Regions from separate parts of the Rossellomorea sp. DUT-2 genome, predicted to be linked through region 2. Evidence: riboswitches for the same ligand, from Rfam matches in the RefSeq annotation. Region 2 holds a riboswitch; the other holds the start of a gene.
What was found. A riboswitch is a leader RNA that binds a small molecule or an ion and turns the genes downstream of it on or off. The one in region 2 is predicted to bind FMN.

Region 1 (8,234 bases), 180 kb from region 2:
TATAAACCGTATCTGCTGCAAAAAGATTGGGTTCATCATCTTGTAGCAGAAGGAAATCGTCTTTCTTTCGAAGTAAGTGAACTGGAAAGGGATAGAGCGAGAATCTTTTCATTGATCTCAGAAAAGCATTGGGGAGTAACAAGATTGGAAACAAGTGAACAGAGCCTTGAAGAACTATTCATGGAGGTGATCAAAGTATGAAAACATGCTGGATTTTATTCAGAAAAGAAATGCTGGAACTAACACGGAATTATAAATTGATTTGGATGCCCATCGTATTCATTTTATTTGGGTTAACGGAACCATTGACGGCCTTTTATTTACCAGACATTATTCAATCAGTAGGAGATCTGCCGGAAGGAACGGTCATCAGCATTCCAACACCCTCATCTGAAGAAGTATTATTGTCGACCATCAGTCAGTTTAATACCTTTGGCGTCCTCATCATTGTATTAGGATTCATGGGAATGATTGCGGGAGAGAGAAAGAGCGGAAATGCTGTAATGGTACTGGTGAAGCCCGTCTCATACGCATCTTATATTTATTCCAAATGGATGGCTGCATTTGTTCTGGTGTGGGTCTCCTATGGCCTTGGGATGCTCTCGGGTTGGTATTATATTCATGTATTATTTAACGGAATTGATTTTACCTCATTCGTGCAGGGATTCTTCGTCTATGGCTTGTGGCTTACCTTTATCTTAACAATGGTCGTTTTCTTTAGTAGTTTAGTAAAAACGTCTGGCCTGGCAGCATTCTTTACGATCGGGATCGCCATATTATTAACCTTTGTGTCAGGGTTCATGACCAGAACCTTAATGTGGTCCCCAAGTCAGCTAACCAACTATGTAAATGAAGTCATCCTTCACAACACGTGGCCGGATCACCTGACAGGGACCATTATCCTTACTACCATCCTTTGCCTGGCCATCTTGCTCATAGCACCACCACTCTATAAGAAAAAAGATTTAATCTGACCAAGTCATCTCTATTTTTAGAGGGACGGACCTCAATTAAAGTAAAAGGATTACCTTATTTTATGTCGAATAATGGTAATAGAAGGGAGGAGGCTGCATGATAGAACTTCAATACACCCATAAGGTAAACAAATTGATTCAAAACGCCCATATGATTGCCGAAAGGAATCATCATACAAGCATTCAAAGCATGGATCTATATTTAGGAGCCGCTCACGTAAAAGAAGGTACTCTAAGGGAGATGTATCACCTTTTGGAACCCTATATGGAACAGATAGAAAACATATTGAAAATCATTCCTTCGGAGCCTTCAGATACAGAACGAATGGATCGCTTTTCCATTCCATTATCAACCCACGCAAGAAAGGTATGGAACACATCGATTGAAGTCATGAAAAGATACAATCAAACGTTTGTAAACGAAGGTCATATTATTAAAGCGTTTTACGCCCATCTACCAGAACATCCTCAGGTCCAAAAAGAGCTTGATGCTATACCTCATGAAAGGATTATCCGGTCTGTTACTACAGCGCGAGATTTGACGGTTTATTTATTGAACAAAGATTGGAGATATGAAGTGAACCCTGAATTCCAAATCAGACCTGTTCAGGCTGAAGATGAAAAGGAACTATTGGTATGGGTTGAGGAGCATTTTGGAGGATCATGGTCAAAAACGTTGTTACAGGCCTTTCAATCATCCGAGGAATTTATCCCGATTATCAAAGCGGAAGAAAAAGGTGAATTAATTGGATTTGCAGCCTTTGATGTGTATAAAAATAAAAAAGGGATTTACGGGCCGATGGGGGTGCTCCCAGTCACTCGTCATAAAGGAGTGGGAAAAGGACTCCTTTATCATTCATTGCAGTGCATGCAAGAAAAAGGGTATATGTACGCTGTATTAAAAGAAGCCGGACCCATCGAATTCTATGAAAAGAAGTGTAACGCTAAGCTTATTCCTGTGGAGAATGATGAATGAGCGAGAGTCACAAACATCAAGAATGAATCAATCAGTGGCTTGATCAGTGAGCAAGTTAGTACACATTTTTACTATTTTGTGGGAAAATAAAGTCGTTTATTCGATACCGGTGACGAATATTCTTGCATCATTAGGGAGGTAGACAAGAAGATGATGATTGAAAATACAGGACTCGTTCTCGAAGGTGGAGGAATGAGAGGGATATACACGGCGGGAGCATTGGAATACTTCCTGGAAAGAGGCATTGAATTTCCTTATGTTGTCGGAGTATCTGCGGGTGCATGTAATGCGGCATCCTATTTATCCAAGCAAAATGGACGCAATAAAAAGGTGAATGTAGACTTTATCCGTGATCCGAAATATTTATCTTGGCGAAACTACTGGAAAACAGGAGAGTTATTTGGAATGGATTATGTGTTTGATGAAATTCCAAATAAGCTGGTCCCTTTCGATTATGAAGCTTTTCACTCTAATTCAACGGAATTTATTGTCGGAACCACAGATTGTCATACAGGAAAACCGGCGTATTTCTCAAGAAGAGAATATGGGGAGGAGCTTCTTACGATTATCCGTGCGTCAAGTTCCCTGCCATTCGTCGCTCCGATCGTTGAATTTGAATCCCGTCATCTTCTCGATGGAGGAATAAGTGACCCTGTTCCCATCGAAAAAGCTGAGCAGGACGGATTTAAGAAGAATGTAGTCATTCTAACTAGAAACAAGGGCTATTATAAAAAGCCCTCACGATTTTCTTTCCTTGTGAAAAGAAAGTATCCTGGGTATCCTGAATTACATAAGACGATGTTTAACCGGTACTTGCGTTACAATCAAATAATCAAGGAATTAGAAACGAGAGAAAAGAATGGGGACGTTCTGATCATTCAACCTCAACATCCATTAAAAGTAAGCCGTATTGAAAAAAATCCACAAAAGCTGGACGAGTTGTACTGGCAAGGCTATCATGATGCAGAGGCTAAAGTAAAAAAAATAATGGAATGGAATCGCCCAGCCACTCCAGTGCACTCATAACATATAAGCCAACCTATGACAGAAAGTCTTCTTTTTTTAGAGGGTTCTGCAAGCGTTGGTTTTTTCTATTTGAATGGTCTATTTAAGGGATTTTTACATACATATGATAGAGATTCCTTGAAAGGACGAGCATTTCATGAACCTCTACCAAATCTACAAAAATGAACAATATACGTTGCTTTATCGAAGTATCATGTATTTTCTCATAGGTGTAGGAATGCTGATTGTGACCCGACAGTTATATTATTTTCCCCTGTTAATCTTTATACCCGCGTGTTCTAATCTATATCTCAGTTTCAGTATGAAGAAGGAGCTAAAGAAAGCGAACCGATTATTTTATGAAACAATACCTGTATCCCGGCATTCTTTAGTCGGAGTTCATACGAAAGAAGGTTCCTATTACTTAAAAACGAATGGATGGTCAGAATACTTCATTCAAAGAACGTCCTTGATCAATAACCCAAAACACTATATGCTTCACCGAAAACATAAGCACCCGCTGCCATTCTTAAAATGGAGCAGTTCCATGAAAATCGATATGGGCGGAGGGGGAAAGGTTTTTTACTTGAAATACCAGAGCTCTACTGCTATTGAATGGCGTAGTGACGATGGTGACACGATTATCATCTATAAAGGAAACAAACGATGGATCTTGAATTATAATAAAAAAAATTATTTATCCTTACAAAAAGGATATCTTCCTCAAAGTGTTCAAAAGCTCTTTGACTATCACCATAGTTATGTTTCTTTTTATGAAACATATAGCGAGGAACTGGATTGGCTTCTTATTTTCCTTTGGTATGTAGACAGTGATTATTTTCTTACCGCATAGTAATCCTTTTTTTTCATTTGGGTACGCTAAAAAGGAACATTGTGGAGGTGAGATGATGAATGCTGATTACAAACCATGTTTAACGGCTTTGCAACGATGTCTGGAAGCATGTAATGTATGCTACCATGCATCCCTTAAGGAAGAAAAAGCGATGATGATGTGCATTGAACTGGACCGGGAATGTGCGGATATTTGTTCCTATGCCATTAATGCCATGCAGCGAAGCAGTAAATTTGTTCAACAAATTCTGGTCCTTTGCGCAGAAATCTGTGATGCGTGTGGAACAGAATGTAATTCTCATGACCAACAGCATTGTAAGGACTGCGCTAAAGCCTGTTTTGAATGTGCGGAAGAATGCAGAAAGCAATTAGCATAGTATTTGAAGGATGCTTCTATTAAGTAGAGGCATTTTTTTAATCCTTGTCACTCATCCTGTGCATCTGATTTATGGTTGCAGTCGGGATCAGAGAGGTGTTTGCGATATAGTATTCAAAAAATTAGTACAAAAATAAAATTCTAGAGCTCCTTACATGATTTCATTGATGAAACTATGATAGAATAATGATAATCGAATAGGTTTCCTTCGGGGCAGGGTGAAATTCCCTACCGGCGGTGATGAGCACATGCTCTTAGTCCGTGACCCGGCTAATGAAAATTAGACGGTGGATTTGGTGAAATTCCAAAGCCGACAGTGAAAGTCTGGATGGGAGAAGGAACGGCAGTATTTACTTGATCTAGACGCGAGAAGTCTACCTTTTTTATGGGGATTTTTTTCCCAAAAAAGAAATCATGTGAATGCTTTATTCAGTCATGCCAACTTCCCCCAAGTAAAAACTTACTTGGGGTTTATTTATTTTAGAATAATAGTGATGAACGAAGGGAGGTAAAACGTTTGAACGATTCACCATATATGAAGCTTGCCCTCTCAATGGCAAAGACGACCCAAGGTCAAACATCGCCCAATCCTGCCGTAGGAGCGGTCGTGGTGAAAAATGGAGAAGTCGTTGGGATGGGTGCGCACCTCAAAGCAGGAGAAGGTCATGCAGAGGTTCATGCCATAAAGATGGCAGGAGCGAAAGCAAAGGGGAGTGACGTCTATGTTACGTTGGAACCATGTTCCCATTACGGGAAAACACCTCCTTGTTCACAGCTGCTGATTTCAAGCGGAGTGAGGCGAGTCCATATTGCCGGCACAGATCCAAATCCCCTTGTCGCGGGAAGAGGAATCCAACAGTTGAGGGATGCAGGCATAGAAGTAATGGTCGGAGAGCTTGAAGAAGAAGCACTCGAACTAAATAAGCACTTTTTCCATTTCATTCAATACGGCACGCCTTATGTAACCCTTAAGACAGCTGTTACATTAGACGGGAAAACAGCTTCAGCTTCAGGAGATAGTAAATGGATTACGTCAGAAGCTTCACGCACAGATGTCCACTATGATCGTCACAGGCATGACGCGATATTAGTAGGAGTCAATACCGTTATTCAGGACAACCCACACCTTACCACCCGTTTGCCCCAAGGTGGAAAAAACCCCATTCGAATTATTTTAGATACCTATTTACGAACACCTCTCCACTCCCATGTAGTGGAAGACTCGAAAAGCAGGACGCTCATCTTTACGGGCAGTGCTGTCAATGAAGAACAGAAGCGGCCCTATATGGAATCAGGCTGCGAAATCATCACCCTTTCAGAGGAAAGGATGGACATTCACACAGTTTTAAAAGAACTTGGTGCCCGGAATATCGGATCCCTTTACGTAGAAGGTGGATCTACTATTCATTCTTCCTTTTTAAAGGAAAAAGCCTTTCAGGAATTGATTATGTACATGTCACCTAAGCTTGTAGGCGGAAGCTCTGCCTTCACCAGTTTTGGAGGGGAAGGTTTCCCGACCATTGCAGAAGGTCTGGAAATGGAGATTAAAAGTCTTGAACGAGTAGGAAAGGACATTAAGATGGTTGCTTTACCTATAAGTTAACATTTTTGATTTGAAAGGGGGAGAAATGGATGTTTACTGGAATCATTGAAGAAATAGGATCAATTGAACGCATGAAAAAATCCTCCTCCTCTATGGAACTGACGATAACAGCGGGCCGCGTTTTAGAAGACGTTCAAATTGGAGATAGCATCAGTGTGAATGGTGTCTGTTTAACCGTCACTTCATTCAGCTCCAGGCAATTTCAAGTGGACGTGATGCCTGAAACCTTCGAAGGCACAACGCTACGAAATCTATCCCATGGTTCTAAAGTGAACCTGGAGAGGGCGATGGCTGCAAACGGTCGTTTCGGCGGGCATTTCGTTAATGGGCACGTCGATGGAATAGGGACGATCGTTAGAATAGAGAAAGTTGAAAATGCCTGGTATATGGACATTTCCATACCGGAAAATCAGAGTCACTTGTTTATTATGAAGGGCTCTGTCGCAATAGACGGCACTTCCCTTACTGTTTTTGGTGTGAAAAGTAATGTCATTACGATCTCCTTGATCCCACAAACGAGAGGGGACACGGTTCTTGGCGAGAAGAAAGTAGGGGACCGTGTCAACATTGAATGTGATGTAATGGCGAAATATTTTCATCGCTTCTATGAAGAAAAGGAACAGTCTAAGAGCACTTCAAGCCGCATGAGCTATGAATTTTTAAGTCAAAATGGTTTTGCTGACTAATAGGGAGGGGTTGCCCCATGTTTAATAAGATCGAAGAAGCTCTGGAAGATTTGCAGGCAGGTAAAGTCGTCATCGTAGTCGATGATGAAAATCGTGAGAATGAGGGAGACTTTATTGCCCTTGCCGATAAAGCGACTCCAGAAGTCATTAATTTTATGGCTAAAGAAGGAAGAGGCTTAATTTGTGCCCCGATAACAGAGGAAATTGCACAAAAACTAAAGCTTGCACCGATGACGATGTCAAATACGGATCCTCATGGAACGGCATTTACGATTTCTGTCGATCATAAATCCGCAACTACTGGGATTAGTGCATTTGAGAGATCGACCACCATACAGGAATTATTGAACCCGGACTCATTGCCCGAGGACTTCAAAAGACCCGGTCACGTATTTCCCCTTGTCGCCAAAAAAGGGGGGGTACTAAAACGGGCAGGACATACAGAAGCTGCCATCGATTTGGCTATTATGTCAGGTGCCAAGCCATCAGGTGTCATTTGTGAAATCATGAATGAAGACGGCACGATGGCAAGGGTACCTGAGTTGATGAAACTGGCTGATAAATGGAATCTGAAGGTCATCTCCATTGAGGACCTTATCAGGTACAGACGGAAAAAAGAAAAACTCGTCACGAGAGAAGTGGAAATTGAACTTCCAACCGAATTTGGAAACTTCAAGGCCGTTGCGTACACAGAAAACCTTACAGGAAAAGAACATATCGCGCTTGTGAAAGGAGAATGGTCCGAGGATGAGGATGTACTCGTTCGCGTTCACTCTGAATGTTTGACGGGAGATGTATTCGGTTCCAATCGCTGTGACTGTGGACCTCAGCTTGCCACAGCACTGACTCAAATTGAAGAGCATGGAAAAGGTGTACTGCTTTATATGAGACAAGAAGGCCGTGGGATTGGTTTAATCAACAAATTGAAGGCCTATAAGCTTCAGGAAGAAGGCTATGACACCGTTGAAGCTAATCAAAAACTGGGCTTTGGTGATGATTTGAGGGAATATGGAATCGGAGCACAGATTCTGAGAGATTTAGGCATAACAAAGATGCGTCTACTGACCAATAATCCTAGAAAAATTGCCGGAATTAACGGGTACGGATTAGAAATCGCAGGTCGAGTGCCGATCCAAATGCCGGCGAAATTCGAAAATGAGAAGTATTTGAAAACAAAGCACGCAAAACTTGGACATATACTTAAATTTTAGGAGGAATTTACAATGAAAACAATTTATGAAGGTCATTTAGTAGGTTCAGGATTAAAGGTTGCAATTGTCGTATCACGTTTCAACGAGTTCATCACATCAAAGCTTCTGGGTGGGGCAGAAGATGCATTAAAGCGCCACGGTGTTGAAGAAGGAAATGTTTCTGTCACTTGGGTTCCAGGTGCATTTGAAATTCCTATGATCGCCAAAAAACTTGCCCGTTCAGGGAAGTATGATGCCGTTGTTACACTGGGAACGGTCATCCGCGGAGCAACTGCTCATTTTGAATACGTAAGTGGAGAGGTAGCAAAAGGAGTGGCCAATCTAAGCCTGCAGGAAGATGTACCCGTCATCTTTGGTGTCTTAACGACGGATACAATTGAGCAGGCAATCGAAAGAGCCGGTACCAAAGCAGGAAATAAAGGGTGGGAAGCAGCAGTATCAGCCATCGAAATGGCTAATCTGATTCGTGAGATTGATAAGTAAAATTTTTCAACCAAGCCAAGCCTCCATTTTGGGAAGCTTGGCTTTTTACGAGGGACGGATCCGAGGCG
Region 2 (8,234 bases):
CATTTAGCCAAGAATCGATGATATCCATAGAAACTTGACGATTTTTCTTGTTACATGGGAAACATTCTTTATTTTTTAACTTCCAATAATGTAGGTTGTTGAAAAAGACAATATCATAACGATAAAAATGACAATAAAAGTCAACAGGGAGCTTTTTTCTCTGTTGGCTTTTTCTATGGCCATTTTCGTAAAGTTTGTTACTATTTCACATTAGAAAGTAGTTGTTGATTTCCGCTACAGGATGCTGGCGGCTTTGCCTCCTCGGCTTTGTCTCGGGGTCTCACTGTCCAGCTATTCCCGCAGGAGTCGAGCCTCCTGCAGCGAGAATCAACTTTGATGGAATAAAAATAAATACACGAATCTTAGCAAACGACCTCATTCTTTTTAGAAAGAGTGTTTTCTAAAGATATGCCTGGTCAATATAGGTCTTTCCTTTTTAGCCAAAAAATACTATATTGATAGTGTGTAACTTTTTTACAGGAAAAACGACTAATAAATTGACGGGGAGGGAAGCAAGTGGACTCCGTTTTTGAGAAATTATACACTGATTATCATCAGGACGTCTTTCAATTCCTCATATACATGGTACAGAATAAGCAGCAGGCTGAGGATCTGGTGCAGGAAGTATATATCCGGGTGCTTAAATCTCATGATCGTTTTGAGGGTAACAGCTCTGAAAGAACGTGGCTTTTTTCGATTGCGAAAAATGTAGCCATAGATCATTTTAGAAAACAAAGGAACTGGAAGAATAGGATATTGGATAAATTCGATTGGACTCGGAATGATGTGACAGACGATGGAGCACTCCCGGAAGAAATTACTGTTGCGAAGGAAGAAATTCAGGTATTATACGAATGTTTGAAATGCTGTTCGACGGATTATCGGATGGTCATTATTATGCGTTACTTACAAGAGCTTTCAATTGTTGAAACATCTGAAGTCCTGGGCTGGTCTGAAAGTAAAGTGAAAACGACCCAGCATAGAGCCATAAAGTGGTTAAGAATTGAAATGAATCAACGGCTACCAAAGGAGGAAAGAGACATTGAAGCAGTCAGAATGGAAAGATCGTGATATAGAGGACCTCGTCAGAAAGCTTCCTCAAATCAAAGATGATCGAACTCCTCAATCAATATATGCAAAAATGGAACGTAAGAACAAAAAGACGTTCATTGCCTTTAACCGTTTTATTCCCACAGTCGCAGCGCTGGCAGCCATTTTCATCATGGTCATGCTTGCTCCAACCGTATTAAATCAATTCAATGAAAATAGTATGGAAAAATCAGAAATGAAATCAACGGAATCATCCGATGGGGATTCAGCAACGAATACTGCACAAGATTCCTTGGCGAAATCAGATGATAAATCAGAAATGATACATGACACCGATAAAAACCAAATGACAGCCGACAAGGATCACAGCGAGTTAAGTATGGCTGAGACTGAAAAAGACCTTCAACCTACTACGGCAGAAAGATTATCTTTATATGAAGAAGACTTAGAAGGGCAGGACTACTATTCTTATGGACTTGTTTCCCCGGAAGCGGTACCTGTTCCTATTTCAATTGTCGATCGCCCGGCAGACGGGGAGGAAGGTTGGTTGACCCGTCATGAAGAAATTGCAGGTGAGTTACCTGAAGGCGAGTGGGGGATGGAAGACTTCCTCCCGTTAAAAGGGAAATTTACCTTGGGTGAAAACAAAGTCATTTTCACTTTGGATCCTGAGCATTCATATAGTGGCGCTAGTGCAGTGGAATACGCTTTTTACCATTCTCTATTATACTCATTTCAACATAAGGGGTTAAATGAAGTGGTTCTTCAAGAACAAGACGGATCCGTTCCGGAATTCAGTTCCACCGGGGAATTCTCAAAAATCGACCTTAATGAAGATGTTCATACGGCCTATTACCTATACTCTCCAAATGGAAGGGAACGCTTTCTCGTACCGGATAATATAAATAGAGGAAATGTCAAAGAGTCCATCCAGGCGATGAAAAGCTCAGAAACGGGCCTTTTCCAAAGTGTGATTCCGAAAAATATCAATATCAGTGTAACGGAATCAGATGAATATCTAACCATCAATTTCTTAAATGAGCTGGACATAGAAACATTAGACAATGAAACAGCCATGGAAATGATTGAAGGCATTTTACTGACAAGCAAGAGCTCGGGGTACGAAAGAGTTCAATTCGAAAACATTAAACAGGAAAGCTGGAATGGATTCAAGTTCAATGAACCCATTGAGACTCCGATCAGCCCGAATAAGAAAACGTTCGAAAATTAGGTATCACAGAAGACTGGAAGCGGGAAAGGAATCCGTTTCCGGTCTTTTTTTGTGTTAAGGGGAAGTTCGTCTTATGCTTGTCGGGGCTAAACGACCCGCCTCCGCTTTTGTTATCATCCCGCTCCGGCGGCTAGAGGCTCGAGGTCATAAGCCAGGAATACCAAAAAGGCAGAGAACGCCTTTCCGGTATTCCCGTCTTATGCTTGTCGCCTCTGAGCAAGCCGCCTCCGCTTTTGTGTGTATATTTATCTCATACTTAGACAAACTACTCAAAGGAAAATTATCTCATGAGAAATATCTCATTCACTTGTGAATATTGATTGGAGGGTTTACATATAGTGGGGAGTGCATGAAATGATGGTGAGAAGGTAAGAATGGGTTAGTAGATGAAAAGGTAGCGGACGTGAAGCTTCAGTAGGGAAGAAATAAGGTATTGCGTTAAATGGGTAAGGAGGACAAGTATGATTTTGGATTATGTAAGAAGGCTTTTGATCGTATTCTTGTTAGCATTGTGTGTGAGCATTATGTTCTTTACAGGAAAGATAGCGAAAGCAGAGACGAATAAGATCGTGGAGGAAACGGTATCCTGGACATTTCCTGTTGAAGGGATGATAACGGATTCGTATGGGACAAGGTCTGGTACTCATAAAGGAATGGACATTGGAGGAGACATCGGCTCACCGGTTTATTCTGTTGCAAAAGGTAAGGTGATTAGATCATATCTGTCTCCAAGCTATGGGCATGTGGTATTCATAAGGCATGAAAATGGATATGAAACCGTATATGCTCATCTTGAAAACCGGCTTGTTGAAGAGAATCAAGAAGTGGGTCAAGGTCAACAGCTTGGAAATTTAGGTAATACAGGCAGATCGACAGGAGCTCACCTGCATTTTGAGGTGCACAGGGGTGAATGGACGATTGACAAGGAGAATGCAATCGATCCCTATATGGTATTTGGACAAGGGGAGGTCGGCCAGCTTGTGTTTGCTCAGGAGAGGGATCCCTATCAGGCAGTGGGTGTTTCCGGAACAGCTGAAATCACTCATGATGTAAGCACGCAAGAAGTTCATATTAATGAAAACATGGTATATCATGTCGTACATAAAGGAGAAACCCTCTGGGGGATTTCTCAGCAATACAATATATCTGTAGAAGATATTAAGAGTGCCAATGGGTTAAATGAAACCAATTTAGTAGTGAATCAATCGTTAGCCATCCCTCAATCAGCCGAGAGTGGGTATGTAGTGAAACAAGGGGACACTTTATACTCCATTTCAGTCGCAGAGGGAGTGGATGTGAATGACTTGGTGGCTTGGAATGGCCTGGATCTTAAGTCACCAATATATCCTCAACAAGTTTTAACTATCCAATAACGGAAGTGTAAACCTAATAAGTACCATATGTAAACAAAAAACATTTCGAATTCGAACTGTTTTCCTTCACATAATCCCCATCATTATGTATAATGAAAATGTATAAAAAAATAAAGATTCGTCTTCGGGGCAGGGTGAAATTCCCTACCGGCGGTGATGAGACATTTGTCTCTAAGCCCGCGAGCCTTTAGGGGCAGGATTTGGTGCGATTCCAAAGCCGACAGTATAGTCTGGATGGGAGAAGATGAAGGTTTATGCCAGAACGTTTAGAAAAAGGGAAGCTAAACGTTTATTCGGGTATGCCTTATCATTCTCCTAGATACACGTATCTAGGGGTTTTTTAATGCTACCTTTGGCTAGAGCTATCTTCGATATGAGATGAATCTCCTAAAGGAGAGAGGTTTATGAGAAAAATGAATACACGCACGTTTGTAACGGTTGGTATGTTAAGTGCCATATCCTATGTGTTAATGCTTTTTAACTTCCCGATTCCACCATTTCCAAAGTTTTTAATGGTAGATTTCAGTGATGTGCCTGCATTGATTGCGACAGTAACATTAGGTCCTTTGGCAGGAATATTAGTTGAATTATTCAAGAACGTGATTGACTACATCATGACAGGAAGCGATACCGGCGTTCCGATTGGTCATATTGCAAACTTTATGGCGGGAGTGCTTTTGATTCTTCCGACATATTATATTTATACACGTCTTCAATCTAAAAAAGGGTTGTTGATCGGACTTATCACAGGAACTGTGGTCATGAGTATCAGTATGGGAATTCTTAATTATTTTGTGTTCCTTCCTGCTTATAAATACTTCATGAATTTTGAGCTTCCTGCGGAGATTATCATCACAGGAATTGTTCCTTTCAACATTTTAAAAGGAATCCTTGTAACATCAGTCTTCATCTTACTATTCGTTCGTCTTCAAGGCTGGTTAGCAAGACAGACAGCCCTGAACAAAGCGGCATAGTGCAAATATAAATGATTAACCCCTCAATTACATTTGAGGGGTTTTCTAATGTTATCAGCCAAAAAGAAAAAGCTAAGAGGAATTCCCCTTAGCTTCGGAACTACTATTCAAATTTAAGTGAATCTCCATCGAACGGCTCGTCAGCTACTTTTATGGAATCTGTAGGACAACCTTCGAATGCATCAATCATATCATCTTCTAATACGTCAGGAACTTCGACCGTCCCCTGGTTATCGTCTAATGTTACAAATGCAATACCTTCATCATCATAGTCGTAAATATCTGGAGCAGCAGCCCCGCACGCTCCACATGCAATGCATGTATCCTTGTCGACAATCGTATATTTTGGCAAAGAAAAAACCTCCCGGATAAATAATTCTATATAATTCATCATTATACACAATGTAAGTTTGTGAAAAATCACTTAATGTTTATTTTATAGAGGATTGTATAACTTTTCAATAGTTAGGTTGTTTCTTTTTATTTTTATCCTATATATGAAAAACAAAACATGGTTAAACAACAAATTCATGGTACAATATTTGACAATAACCTACACGTTAAGGAGTAGAGAATTGACCTATCTTAATTATGTGATTTTATATTGCTTCATGCAAATAAATGGAGAAAGATCGATTTACTCTGTTTTTCATATCTTAAAAGGAAAAAAATCTTCCCAGTCGATCCAGGATGCTCACATCTTTTATTTGCAGCCGTTTTTCCTCTCTTTACCTAAGCTTAAACGAGCGTACTTTAATCAGAAGGTAAAGGAATTAGAGAAATTGGGATATGTTATTGTCGATGAAAGAGGGAAAGCGATTGTGACCACTGGTGGTACTGATTGTGTCCAAAAAAATTTTCAGGGTGACTCCTTTCCGGCAAATATGAATGGTCTCGTCTACGGTGATCAAACGTTTCTATTTTGGAAAAGATTAAGCCTCCTTGTTCAGGTTCTATCGAACGGGAAACAGCAGGAAACGCTCTATTTTCCTGTACAACGTAACAAAAACATACATGAGTGGGTAAAGAGCTGTTTACGGGCGAACCCTAATATTGAAAAATTGTCTTCCGATTTATATCAGGAGATGTATAGCCTGTTGACCAGTCTATCTCAAACCTTAAATCCAGACATTCTCGTTTTCCGCTTAACGGGATACAAGGATTATGGATGGACAGAATTGCAGGTAGCTGAAAAACTGAATATGCATGAAGAAGAATTCCGCTTTCAGTTTCTTAATGTAATTCACGGTATATTATCTGAATTAGAAAGGGAGCCTTCACCTTATCCCTTATTATACTCCATTAGCTTAAAAAGTGATCAGCTGCAAAATCTGACCATTTCAACAAGCAAAACATATGAGTTGTATCAAAGGGGGCATTCAATTGAAGAAATTGCGCGTATACGGGATTTAAAGATAAATACCATTGAAGATCATGTGATTGAACTAATCTTAACTCAGAAAGAATTTGCAATAGATCCGTTCATTTCTCAGGTGGAATATGAGAATGTGCTTTCAGTTATGAAAGATGCTCGAACTAAAAGGCTAAAGCCGATAAAAGAAAAGCTTCCTCATTTATCTTATTTTCAAATCAGAGTAGCGATTGCGAAGGCAGGTGAGAACCGTGAATTTGCAACAAGAGCTTAAAGAGAGATTTGGCTATTCTTCCTTCAGAGAAGGCCAGGAGGAAATCATTCAATCCGTTCTAAATCAACGGGATACGGTGGCGATGCTCCCGACAGGAACCGGTAAGTCGCTGTGCTATCAATTACCCGGGTACCTAAAGAAAGGACAAGTGTTAATCGTTTCTCCACTTCTCTCTTTAATGCAGGATCAAGTGGAGCAGATGAAAGTAATGGGTGAAAAAAGGGTGATCGCACTGAACTCGTTTTTACCTTATATGGAGAAAAGAGCGGCCCTTGAGCAGTTACACGTTTATAAATTTATATTCATATCACCGGAAATGTTAATGAGTCCGACCATCATTCCCTTACTACAATCTTTAAATATTTCTTTATTCGTCATTGATGAAGCACATTGTATATCTCAGTGGGGTCCTGACTTCAGACCTGATTACTTAAAACTGGGGGAGCTTAAAGAGTCGATTGGAAATCCGACAACCTTGGCATTAACGGCGACTGCCACTGATGAAGTGAGGAAAGACATTAAACGAGTGCTCCAAATGGAAGATGCTGTGGAAAAAGTCCATTCAATTGACCGGGAAAATATCGGTCTGTTCGTTGAGAAAGTCACGAATCATAATGAGAAACTGGATAAACTTTTAGAGTATCTGACAACATGGGGTGGGCCGGGCATTATTTATTTCTCAAGTAAACGAATGGCAGAAGACGTTTCTTTGTGGCTTGGGGAAAATGGTGTATCAGGTGTTGCTCATTATCATGGGGGAATGGAACAAGAGGATCGGATATTGATTCAACAACAATTTCTCTCCAACAAGCTAAGGATCATATGTGCCACTTCTGCATTTGGTATGGGTGTAAACAAAGAAAATATTCGATTTGTCATTCATTTTCATTTCTCCTCAAATATAGAAGCGTTTTTACAAGAAATCGGAAGAGCGGGACGAGATGGAGAAAGCAGTCTGTCTGTCGTGCTATACTCTGAACAAGACCTTTCGATCCCGCTGCAGCTTATTCAAAGTGAATTACCTGAGGATGTACAAATACAAAGATATGTAAAGGAAAACAGACAGAATCAGGCGAAGGAGATAATCGATTTATTGCAACTGTCGGAGATTCAATATCGGTTTCTTACTTATTATTCAGATGAGCTTACTAAAGGGCTGAGACTCAGTCAAGATAGATTAATAGAAAAAATGAAACAAATTCGAAACAATCGTTTACAATACAAGAAGGACAAACTGCTCTCCATGATCGAGTGGTTACAGGTTGATTCCTGTAGAAGGGAGAAGCTTCTTCATTATTTTGATGAAGTGCTTCAAATCGAGAATAGCTTCTGTTGTGATCAATGCGGTTATTCCCTTAAGGATTTCAAGTATCAGCCACCTGATATTCAAGACCCAATTGAAACAAGGTGGGAAAAAAGGTTGGAAAAATTATTATTAGGATAAGTGGTATTCATGCAGAAACAAGGGGAAGTCATACAACAACTTTCTAAGAAACAGTTAACTTTTCATTTATATTTCACTCAATTTTTACTATTAACGATTGCCTTGGGATTAGGTATATTTTTATTTGACACATGGTCCGGTTTTTGGAAACAGTTTTCCTTTTCCCCGACTATTTTGACCATTGGATTAACAAGCGGTGTGATGATTGTGATCATCGACATCGTATTGATGAAGTATTTACCTAGTAAATACTATGACGATGGTGGGGTGAATGCGCGGATATTTACTGATAGAAGCATGGGTGAAATTGCACTGCTTGCATTTTTCATTAGCATTAGTGAAGAAATATTATTTAGAGGCGTGTTGCAATTTCACTTTGGCTTAATCATATCAAGTATTATATTTGCTCTGATACATTTCAGATACTGGGCTCACTGGTTTTTAATTGTCAATATTGTACTGCTTAGCTTTTGGATCGGTTTCATTTATGAACAAACAGAGAATTTATTGGTAACA

Region 1: another riboswitch for FMN. It lies ahead of ribD (bifunctional diaminohydroxyphosphoribosylaminopyrimidine deaminase/5-amino-6-(5-phosphoribosylamino)uracil reductase RibD); the one in region 2 lies ahead of ACOSV2_RS07790 (ECF transporter S component).

The regions. Positions count from the first base shown of each region.
Region 1 is NZ_JBQPEO010000002.1:220,035-228,268, reverse strand. Features, by position in the region: gene ACOSV2_RS06760 (ABC transporter ATP-binding protein) at 1-201, shown strand, start outside; gene ACOSV2_RS06755 (ABC transporter permease) at 198-974, shown strand; gene ACOSV2_RS06750 (GNAT family N-acetyltransferase) at 1,072-1,950, shown strand; gene ACOSV2_RS06745 (patatin-like phospholipase family protein) at 2,104-2,976, shown strand; gene ACOSV2_RS06740 (hypothetical protein) at 3,113-3,808, shown strand; gene ACOSV2_RS06735 (four-helix bundle copper-binding protein) at 3,861-4,184, shown strand; FMN riboswitch at 4,384-4,527, shown strand; gene ribD (bifunctional diaminohydroxyphosphoribosylaminopyrimidine deaminase/5-amino-6-(5-phosphoribosylamino)uracil reductase RibD) at 4,719-5,786, shown strand; gene ribE (riboflavin synthase) at 5,816-6,472, shown strand; gene ACOSV2_RS06720 (bifunctional 3,4-dihydroxy-2-butanone-4-phosphate synthase/GTP cyclohydrolase II) at 6,490-7,683, shown strand; gene ribH (6,7-dimethyl-8-ribityllumazine synthase) at 7,696-8,166, shown strand.
Region 2 is NZ_JBQPEO010000002.1:404,838-413,071, reverse strand. Features, by position in the region: gene ACOSV2_RS07810 (ATP-binding protein) at 1-7, shown strand, start outside; gene sigX (RNA polymerase sigma factor SigX) at 517-1,071, shown strand; gene ACOSV2_RS07800 (hypothetical protein) at 1,043-2,281, shown strand; gene ACOSV2_RS07795 (peptidoglycan DD-metalloendopeptidase family protein) at 2,743-3,654, shown strand; FMN riboswitch at 3,771-3,904, shown strand; gene ACOSV2_RS07790 (ECF transporter S component) at 4,059-4,628, shown strand; gene ACOSV2_RS07785 (ferredoxin) at 4,732-4,980, opposite strand; gene ACOSV2_RS07780 (helix-turn-helix domain-containing protein) at 5,204-6,274, shown strand; gene ACOSV2_RS07775 (RecQ family ATP-dependent DNA helicase) at 6,252-7,718, shown strand; gene ACOSV2_RS07770 (CPBP family intramembrane glutamic endopeptidase) at 7,728-8,234, shown strand, end outside.